3 regions of the Streptomyces sp. GB4-14 genome follow, and region 1 is predicted to be linked to each of the others. Evidence: riboswitches for the same ligand, from Rfam matches in the RefSeq annotation. Region 1 holds a riboswitch; each other region holds the start of a gene.

Region 1 (3,265 bases):
CCTAGCGGCCGCAGTCCGCCGCTCAGCAGCCGCATCAGCGTGGTCTTGCCGCAGCCGTTGCGCCCCAGCAGGGCCAGCGCCCTTCCCTCGTGCACCTCGAAGTCGAGCCCGGTGAACACCGGCGGCCCTTCCTCGTACGCGAACGACACGTCCCGCAGTGCCACCAGCACGGATCCGCTCACGACAGGGGCCTTTCCAGTACGAAGGTGAGGGCGGCCAGCGCTGCAAGAAGCGTCCCGCCGGCGGCCGTGAACCGGACGGACACCCGGGCCTCCGGCACCAGCACGCGCAGGGCGCCGTCGTAGCCGCGGCCCGCGAGTCCGGTCTGCAGCCGCGCCGCGCGGTCGAAGGACCGCACGAACGCGGTCGCCCCGAGACCGCCGAGCGAACGCCAGGTCGCCGCACGGGTGGTGTGGCCGAGCCGCGCCGCCTGTGCCCGGTGCACCCGGCGCACGGAGTCCAGCAGCAGGAAGCTCATCCGGTACGTCACCAGCGCCACGTCCACGAGCGGCGCGGGCACCCCGGCGCGCACCAGGCGGGGCAGCAGGTCCGACATCGGCGTGGTGAAGGCGAACAGCAGCACGCCCAGCGAGGCCGCCGAGGTGCGCAGCAGCAACTCCCCGGCCCTCAGTGGCCCGTCGGGGGCGGGCGACACGAGACCGCCGGGTCCGCCCACCCGCACCAGCAGGGTCAGCGCCCCGGTGACGCAGAACCCCAGCGGCACCCGGTAGGCCCGCCACAGCCGCCCGGCCGGCACGCCCGCAGGGCCGAGCAGCAGCGCCAGCGCGGTGACCAGCACCAGCGCGGCGCCCGGCCACGGGGGCAGCGAGATCGCGAGGACGGTGAGACCGAGACCGAGGACGGCCTTGTCCACGGGGTGGCGGCGGCGCCAGCGGCTGCTGTGCGCCGCCACGTCGATCGGCAGCACGGGCCTGTCAGTCCCGTCCGCCGTCGGCGCCGCCGCGCACACCCGCGTCCGCGTCCTGTGCGCCGGCCCGCTCACGGGCCCGCGCCTCGCCCTGCCGGCGCCCGCGCCGCAACCCGAAGTAGTACGCCAGGACCCCCGCGCCGAGCGCGGCCTGAAGGGCGAACAGCGCCGACTCGATCTCCCCGGACGGCGGTTCGTACAGCGGCGAGAACCACGGCTCGTAGTCCGGGTCGATCTCGGTGATCGCGGTCTCCGCCTCGCCGTCCGCCCCGGTGAACGGTTCCTCCTTGTGGTCGCCGAGCCCCAGCGCCAGCGGGATCACGGCGAGGGCGGCCACGAGCAGCAGGAGCAGGGTGTTGATCTTCGCGTTGCGGCTCACCGGGTCACCGCCTCGGCCGACTCGGCCCGCTTGCCCCCGGCCGCCGAGGTGACCAGCACCCCGAGCCGGGTCAGCTCGCCCTTGCTGGACTGCACCAGCAGGCGCATCACCAGCACCGTCAGCAACCCCTCGCTGACCGCGAGCGGGATCTGCGTGACGGCGAAGATGGAGCCGAACTTCCCCAGCGCGCCCAGGAACCCGCTGCCCGGGTCGGGGAACGCCAGCGCGAGCTGGACGCTGGTCACGCAGTACGTCGACAGGTCGGCGACGAACGCGCCGCAGAACACCGCGCCCATCAGCGGCACGTCGTACCGGCGCAGCAGCCGGTAGACGGCGTACCCGGCCCAGGGGCCGACGATCGCCATGGAGAAGACGTTGGCGCCGAGCGTGGTGAGTCCTCCGTGGGCGAGCAGCAGAGCCTGGAACAGCAGGGTGATGGTCCCGAGTACCGCCATGACCGGCGGCCGGAACAGGATCGCGCCCAGCCCGGTCCCGGTGGGGTGGGAGCAACTCCCGGTCACGGAAGGCAGTTTCAGCGCGGAAAGGACGAACGTGAACGCTCCCGACGCGCCCAGCAGCAGCGTGCTCTCGGGGTGCTCTCTGACGTCACGGATGAGCGACCGGGCTCCGTGGACGACGAACGGCGCCGACGCGACGCCCCAGGCGACCGCGTGCGCCGGAGGCAGGAAACCCTCGGCAATGTGCATGGCTCAGCAGACCCTCTCCAGCACCTCGTGGATGGTTGACGCGCCTTGGCCGGTCTCCTGGCTGACGGGTACCACCGCCCGTGCTCCGCCTTCCCGGGTCCTTGAGGACCCAGTGGCTGCCCGTGAGGGCCGGAGCCGGACTTCCCGATCACAGTGGCGAGGGCCGCACCGGTATCGCACCGATTTCCCGTCACCAAGGCGTGGTGACAGTAGTCCCCGTCGCGGCCCGGTGACAAGCGGCGGCGGGGGCGCGCGGAGGGCGCCCGGCGGCTCGGACCCCGGCGCACACCTGCGCGTTCGGGCGGCCCGGCAACCCCGGCGACTGGGGGGCCGCCGTTCTGGTCAAGGTCTTCCTGCAACTAATATGCAAGAGCTATTTTCCAGCAACAGGGATGTGAGGTTCGATGACGACCCGACGACGCATACGGGGCGCCGCCGCCGTGCTGGCGACGGCCGCGGCGGTCTCCGCCTGCTCGGCGCCGGGCTCCGGCACCGCGGACGGCGCGGCGGCCGGCGAGTCGGTGGTGATCGGCGTCTCCACCGAGCCCGACACCCTCAGCCCGCTCCTCGGCTACGGCAAGGACGGCAACTCCAAGCTGTTCGACGGCCTCCTCGCCCGCACCGCCGACATGACCCTGGAACCCGCGCTGGCCAGGGCGCTTCCGCGGATCACGGACGGCGGACGCACCTACACGTACACCCTGCGCGAGGGCGTGAAGTTCAGCGACGGCAAGCCGCTGACCGCGCGGGACGTCGTCTTCACCTACCGCACGGTCCTCGACGACGGCACCAACAACACCGCCAAGAGTGAACTCGCGGCCGTCAAGGACGTCCGGGCGGTGGGCGACGACACGGTCGTCTTCACCCTCCACCACCCCTACGCGCCGTTCGCCGCCCGCACGGTGCTGCCGATCGTCCCCGAGCACGTCGCAGGCGAGCAGGATCCCAACACCGGCCCCTTCAACACCGAGCCGGTCGGCACCGGACCGTACGTCCTCGTCGACTGGCGCAAGGGCGAGAAGCTCACCTTCAAGGCCAACCCGCACTACTGGGGCGGCGCCCCGAAGGTGAAGAAACTCACCATGGCGATCGTCGCCGACGACGACGTCCGCGCCACCCGGCTCCGCTCCGGCGACCTCGACGGCGCGGTCCTCCCGCCCAACCTCGCCGCCACCTTCAAGAGCGACGACGACAAGAAGACGTACCGGGCCACCTCCTACGACGTCCGCGTCGTCACCCTTCCCAGCGGCA
Region 2 (3,265 bases), 700 kb from region 1:
TCTCCCAGGCGGGCAGCGGGCCGTGCCGCTCGGCCAGGCCGGCGGACGTCTCGTACGCGGTGAGCATGATGCGCTCGGCGATCCGGGTGGACAGCGCCTTCGCCTCGGGGGAGTCGAACGGCATCCGGAGCCGGAAGAACACGTCCTGCAGCCCCATCACGCCCAGACCCACCGGGCGCCAGCGGCTGTTGGACCGGGACGCCTCCTCGGTCGGGTAGAAGTTGATGTCGACCACGCGGTCCAGGAACGTCACGGCGGTGCGGACCGCCGCGTCCAGGCGCTCCCAGTCCATGCCGTCCGCTCCCGCGAAGGCCGCGAGGTTGACCGAGCCGAGGTTGCAGACCGCCGTCTCCCCGTCGTCGGTGACCTCCAGGATCTCCGTGCACAGGTTGGAGGAGTGGACGACGTGGCCCGGCTCGGCGGTCTGGTTGGCGGTGCGGTTGGCGGTGTCCTTGAAGGTCATCCAGCCGTTGCCGGTCTGGGCGAGGGTGCGCATCATCCGGCCGTACAGCTCGCGCGCCGGGAGCGTCCTGCGCGCCAGGCCCTTCGCCTCGGCGGCGCGGTAGGCCGCGTCGAACTCCTCGCCCCACAGGTCGACCAGCTCGGGCACGTCCACCGGGGAGAACAGCGACCACTGCGCGTCGTCGGCGACCCGGCGCATGAACTCGTCCGGCACCCAGTGCGCCAGGTTCAGGTTGTGCGTACGGCGGGCGTCCTCACCGGTGTTGTCGCGCAGTTCGAGGAACTCCTCGATGTCCGCGTGCCAGGTCTCCAGGTAGACCGCGGCCGCGCCCTTGCGCCGGCCGCCCTGGTTCACGGCGGCGACCGAGGCGTCCAGCGTCTTCAGGAACGGGACGATGCCGTTGGAGTGCCCGTTGGTGCCGCGGATCAGCGAGCCCCGGGAACGGATGCGGGAGAACGACAGGCCGATGCCGCCGGCGTGCTTCGAGAGGCGGGCGACCTGGTGGTAGCGCTCGTAGAGGGAGTCCAGCTCGTCCTTGGGGGAGTCCAGCAGGTAGCAGGACGACATCTGCGGGTGGCGGGTGCCGGAGTTGAACAGCGTGGGGGAGGAGGGCAGGTAGTCCAGCCGGCTCATCAGCCCGTACAGCGCGGCGACCTCCTCCAGCGCCCGCTCGCTCTCGTCCTCGGCGAGCCCGCAGGCGACCCGCAGCAGGAAGTGCTGGGGCGTCTCGACCACCTTGCGGGTGACCGGGTGGCGCAGCAGGTAGCGGCTGTGCAGGGTGCGCAGCCCGAAGTAGCCGAACCGGTCGTCGGCGTCCGTGTCGATCAGCGTGTCGAGCCGGGCCGCGTGCAGCCGGACGAACGCGGCGGTCCGGTCGCCGATCAGGCCCTCCCGGTGCCCTGCGGCCACCGAGCCGGTGAACGAGGTGACGCCCTGCGAGGCGGCCTCGGCACGGATGCCGAGGGTGAGGAGCCGGGCGGCGAGCCGGGAGTAGGCGGGGTCCTCGGAGATCAGCCCGGCCGCCGCCTCGGTGGCCAGGTCCCGCAGCTCAGCCTCGTCGGCGGCGGCGGACCGGCCGCGCAGCGCGGCGGCGGCAACCCGGCCGGGGTCGGCGTCGGGCAGGTCGGCGGTCAGCTGGGTCAGGGTCCGCAGCAGCGCGGCCCCGGGGCCGTCGCTCTCCTCGGTCACGCGGGTCGCTGAAGCCGGATCGGCTGGCGCGATGGTCACGTGGGGCTCTCCCTCGCTCGGCACGGGGGCCTCGAAGAGCGCAGGGGGCAGCACACGAACGCACGCGGCGTCGCGTCCACCGGCCCATTCCGCGAGGCCCGGACGTCAGGGCACCCGGACCGGAAGGGCCGGGCGCACTGTCGGCAGGTCCTCGGACTGACTCCCGTGCGCGCCCGTGGGCAGGCATGGGTACACCGTTGCGGGACAGTTCCGGATTCGCACCGGATTCCCCTGCGGCGACAGCGAGCATGAGCATACATCTTGTGTCGGGTGCCGCCGACGGACCCATATGTTGTGTCGCGGAGGAGTTAGGGTGGTGCCGCGCGGAAGAGTCGTGCCGCACCGGAGGCCGGGCGCCGGGTGGAGAGGGGCCCCGGCTGTCAGAGCGTCAGCTCGTAGACGAGCAGCATGATGTCGTCCAGCTCCGGCAGCGGGTTCCAGTCCCGCGCGGGGTTGCGCGTGAAGCCCAGCCGCTCGTACACCCGGTGCGCGGAGTGCATCGTGCGCTGCGTGGACAGCACCGTCCGCCTGCGGCCGAGTGCCCGCGCCCGGTCGGCACAGGCGCGCACCAGGGCCTCGCCGGCGCCCCGGCCGCGGTGGGCGGGGGAGACCGCCAGCATCCGTATCTCCGCCTCGCCGGGCTCCGCGAGGTCGGCCATGGGTCCGGGACCCGGCACGAAGGTGACCCCGCCCAGCAGCGCGCCGTCCGCCACGGCGACCAGCACCTCGGCGGCCGCCGCCCGCTTCGCCACGTCCCGCAGCTCGCCCAGGTAGGCGTCGGACTCCCCGAAGTCCAGCAGCCCGTCGCCGAGATAGGCCTGCGCGGTGATCTCACCGAGTTCCGCGTGCTCGCCGGCGGTCACCGGCCGGATGACGATGTCCATGCGGGGAGTCTGCCGCACGCGGACGGCAACGGGCCGCCGGTTTTCCACCGGCGGCCCGCTGCCCTGTGCTCGGCGGCGTCAGTGCGCGCTGCCCGCCGTGGCCGGCGGGAGCTCCACCTGCACGCCCGGGTCGCCGGCGTCCGCCGTGTAGTCCTGCGGCTTGGTCTCGTCCACGCCCTCCGGCGCCTTGACCGCCCGCATGACGAAGGTCAGGACGACCGTGACCAGCACGTTGATCACGAAGGCGGTGAGACCGATGTAGCCGATCTCCCCGATGCCCGGGATCTCCTTGGCGGAGCCGCCGAAGTGCTTCTGCGTCGGCGACGCCACCCCGTACGCGGCGACCGTGCCGTAGATCATGCCGACCGCCCAGCCGCCGATCAGCGCCCAGCGGTGGAACCAGCGGGTGAACAGGCCGCCCACCAGCGCCGGGAAGGTCTGCAGGATCCAGATGCCGCCCAGCAGCTGGAAGTTGATCGCGACCGTCTTGTCCATGGTCAGGACGAAGACCAGCGCGCCCACCTTCACCAGCAGGGACACGACTTTGGAGACCGCGGTCTCCTGCTTGGGCGTCGCGTCCGGCTTGATGAAGTCCTTGTAGATGTTGCGGGTGAACAGGTTCGCCGCCGCGATCGACATGATCGCCGCCGGCACCAGCGCACCGATGCCGATCGCCGCGAAGGCCACACCG
Region 3 (3,265 bases), 360 kb from region 1:
GCCATGATGAAGTGATGATGGGATGCGTGCACCCCTGAGAGATGCCCCGTATGCGGTGAGCCCACGGGTTTCCTGGTTGTCGTCCGCAGGCGAGGCCACTGCGGGAAAATGCGAGCAGCTGGGGCCCGCACCCCGAAGGACGCGGGCCCCAGCTACGGCTACGCGACAGTCAGCGTCAGGCGAGAACGATGTTCTCGGCCGTCGGGCCCTTCTGGCCCTGCGCGATGTCGAAGGTCACCTTCTGGCCCTCCAGCAGCTCACGGAAGCCCTGGGCGGCAATGTTCGAGTAGTGGGCGAACACATCAGCGCCGCCACCGTCCTGCTCGATGAAGCCGAAGCCCTTTTCCGCGTTGAACCACTTCACAGTACCAGCAGCCATGTCGTTTCTCCTTTGGGGCAGTGCATCGGGATCCGCACTGCGCGGACCCCGTGTCGCCGCGATGATCACCCCGCCGGAAAAACACCGGATAACAAAAGTGCTTCCAGCGGCACAGGCGCCGCCCGGAGGCACGTGAAGTTTTGGGAACCACAACTGCAACTGAGATCGACAGTAGCACGCCGAAGCAGCCTGTGTACGGTGAAGAATCCCACCCCACGTAATGCGGTAGAGAATCTGTCTGCCTGTCCCGTTGAAACCTCGACTCGCGGGCACAGATTTTGACCCGGCCGGAGCGCAACATTTCGGGAAGTCGGGGCGCGCCCGGGGTAAGGGCTGTTCCCGGAAGATGGTGCGGGCGGGTGTGGAGGCCAGGGTGGCTCCGGCAAGCGTCACGGCCCGTCTCCGGCGCACGCACGGAGGCGCGCGCAGGTGCGGACAGCGCGGCGTCGCCGCGGCTGGACAGCTGTTCCCGCAGGGCGGGGCCGGGCGGCACTGCCGGCGGGCTGGGCGTGCGGCCGGGGTTGTACGCCCTTTTGCCGTCGGCTCGGGGGACCGTAGGATCACTTGGTCATCGCCGCGACGGGAGACAGGAAGCCGGTGCGAATCCGGCACGGTCCCGCCACTGTGACCGGGGAGCGCCCCTCCGACATGCCACTGCGCGCCGCGCGGGAAGGCGGAGGGAACGTCGATCCGGGAGTCAGGACACTGGTCCGTCGCGGGCCCGTCCCGAGGAGCGCGGACTCCAGGAGGCTTCACGTGTCCCCTTCGTTCACCCCTGCCCGCACGCGCGGGGTCCTTCGTGGCACGGCCGCTGCCATGGCTCTTTCGTCCATGTTGCTGACCACCGGCTGTGATTCGTCCGACGCGAGCGGCGGGGACGCGAAGGCCACCGCGGCCGTGCCCGCGGGCTTCCCGGTCACCATCGCCAACTGCGGCGTCAGGACGACGTACGACAAGCCGCCGTCGCGGGCGGTCACCATCCACCAGCACCCAGCGGAACTCATGCTCGCCCTCGGTCTGAAGGACCGCATGGTCGGCACGGCCTTCCCCGACTCCGCCGTCCTGCCCGAGCTGAAGAAGGATTACGAGGCGATCCCCGAACTGGCGAAGAAGGAACCGTCGTTCGAGAGGGTCCTGGACGCCGAACCCGACTTCGTCTACGGCGGCTACGGCAGCGCCTTCGCCGAGAACGAAGGCCGCTCCCGCAAGGCGTTCGCCGACGCCGGCATCGACACCCACCTCAACCGCGAGTACTGCGGCGAGAAGCGGGTGACGATGAACGACACCTACGACGAGATCCGCACCATCGGCAAGATCTTCGGCGTGCCCGGCCGTGCGGACGAGCTGGTCGCCGCCCTGCAGGCACGGGTCGGCAAGACCGTCACCGCCGTCAAGGGCATGCCCCAGGTGTCCGTCTTCGTCTACGACAGCGGTGACAAGAGCGCCTTCACCGCGGGCGGCAAGAGCCTGGGCACCGAACTGATCCGGCTGGCAGGCGGCGAGAACGTCTTCGCCGACCTCGACGACGTCTTCGGCGACGTCTCCTGGGAGCAGGTCGTCGAGCGCAAGCCCGAGGTCATCGCCATCTACGACTACGCCGGCGCCGGTAGCGTCGAGGAGAAGAAGGAGTTCCTGCTCTCCCAGCCCGCGCTCGCCGGCGTACCCGCCGTCAGGAACAAGCGGTTCGTCGTCCTGCCGCTGACCGCCACCCTGGTCGGCATCCGCTCGGCCTACGCGGTCGAGGACCTGGCCCGCGGACTGCACCCCGAGAGCTTCCGGTGACGCAGGCCGCCACCGGCACGTCCACTGAGCGGACGGTTCACCAGTGGAAGGGCACCGGGGCAGGAACAGGCCGAACGCGGTCGGCCGTCACGCTGCCGGTCCTCGCCGCGTTGCTCGGCGTCTCCGTGACGGCGGGCCTCGCGATCGGCTCCGTGCATGTACCGCCGGGCCAGGTGTGGGGCATCGTGACGCACGCGCTGGGTGCCGACTGGCAGGAGCCGGACTGGTCACGGGCCCGGGAGACCATCGTGGTGGACGTGCGGGCGCCGCGGGTGCTGCTCGGGGCGGTCACCGGCGCCGGCCTGGCGGTGATCGGCACCGCGCTGCAGGCTCTCGTGCGCAACCCGCTCGCCGAGCCGTATCTGCTGGGCGTCTCCTCGGGGGCGTCGCTCGGCGCAGTCTCGGTGATCGTGTTCGGGGTCACCCTCTTCGGGCCGTTCTCCCTGTCGGTGGCCGCGTTCCTGGGCGCCCTGGGCGCGCTCCTGCTCGTGTACGCCACCGCCCGCACCGGCGGACGCATCACCTCGTCGCGGCTGGTGCTGTCCGGGGTGGCGATCGCGGCGGTGCTCACCGCGGTCCTCGATCTGCTGCTGCTCACCACCGACCGGGGCAACGAAACCCGCGCGGTCCTCGCCTGGACCCTCGGGGGCCTCGGCGGTGTCAACTGGGGCACGCTGTGGCTGCCGAGCACGGCCCTGCTGCTCGGTGTCGGCGTCCTCATGGCGCAGGCCCGCAATCTGAACCTGCTGCTGGCAGGCGAGGAGGCGGCGACCACGTTGGGGCTGGACGTGGCCCGCTTCCGCGCCCGGCTGTTCGTCGTGCTCTCCCTTGTCACGGGCGTGCTGGTCGCGGCGGCCGGACCGATCGGCTTCGTCGGCCTGATGATGCCCCACATCGTGCGCCTGTTCGTCGGCGGCGACCACCGCCGGGTCCTGCCGACGGCGGCACTCGGCGGAGCGGTCTTCCTCGTCTGGGCCGACATCGCCGCCCGGACGATCGCCGCACCGATGGAGATACCCGTCGGCGTCCTCACGGCCCTGTGCGGTGGCCCCTTCTTCCTGTGGCTGATGCGCCGGGACGCCCGGCGCGGCACCGATCGAGGAG

Evidence for each region. Region 1 has a riboswitch for cobalamin ahead of ELQ39_RS06850 (energy-coupling factor ABC transporter permease). Riboswitches for the same ligand answer to the same signal wherever they lie in the genome.
Region 2: it holds a riboswitch for cobalamin, as region 1 does, so the genes downstream of both, ELQ39_RS09935 (ribonucleoside-diphosphate reductase subunit alpha) here and ELQ39_RS06850 (energy-coupling factor ABC transporter permease) in region 1, are expected to answer to the same signal.
Region 3: it holds a riboswitch for cobalamin, as region 1 does, so the genes downstream of both, ELQ39_RS05310 (ABC transporter substrate-binding protein) here and ELQ39_RS06850 (energy-coupling factor ABC transporter permease) in region 1, are expected to answer to the same signal.

What each region holds. Positions count from the first base shown of each region.
Region 1 is NZ_RZHO01000002.1:1,254,473-1,257,737, reverse strand. It holds gene ELQ39_RS06865 (ATP-binding cassette domain-containing protein) at 1-182, opposite strand, end outside; gene cbiQ (cobalt ECF transporter T component CbiQ) at 179-928, opposite strand; gene ELQ39_RS06855 (energy-coupling factor ABC transporter substrate-binding protein) at 936-1,307, opposite strand; gene ELQ39_RS06850 (energy-coupling factor ABC transporter permease) at 1,304-2,014, opposite strand; cobalamin riboswitch at 2,045-2,227, opposite strand; gene ELQ39_RS06845 (ABC transporter substrate-binding protein) at 2,419-3,265, shown strand, end outside.
Region 2 is NZ_RZHO01000002.1:1,955,508-1,958,772, reverse strand. It holds gene ELQ39_RS09935 (ribonucleoside-diphosphate reductase subunit alpha) at 1-1,690, opposite strand, end outside; cobalamin riboswitch at 1,816-1,986, opposite strand; gene ELQ39_RS09930 (GNAT family N-acetyltransferase) at 2,071-2,574, opposite strand; gene mctP (monocarboxylate uptake permease MctP) at 2,653-3,265, opposite strand, start outside.
Region 3 is NZ_RZHO01000002.1:892,083-895,347, forward strand. It holds gene ELQ39_RS05305 (cold-shock protein) at 176-379, opposite strand; cobalamin riboswitch at 967-1,087, shown strand; gene ELQ39_RS05310 (ABC transporter substrate-binding protein) at 1,196-2,161, shown strand; gene ELQ39_RS05315 (FecCD family ABC transporter permease) at 2,158-3,265, shown strand, end outside.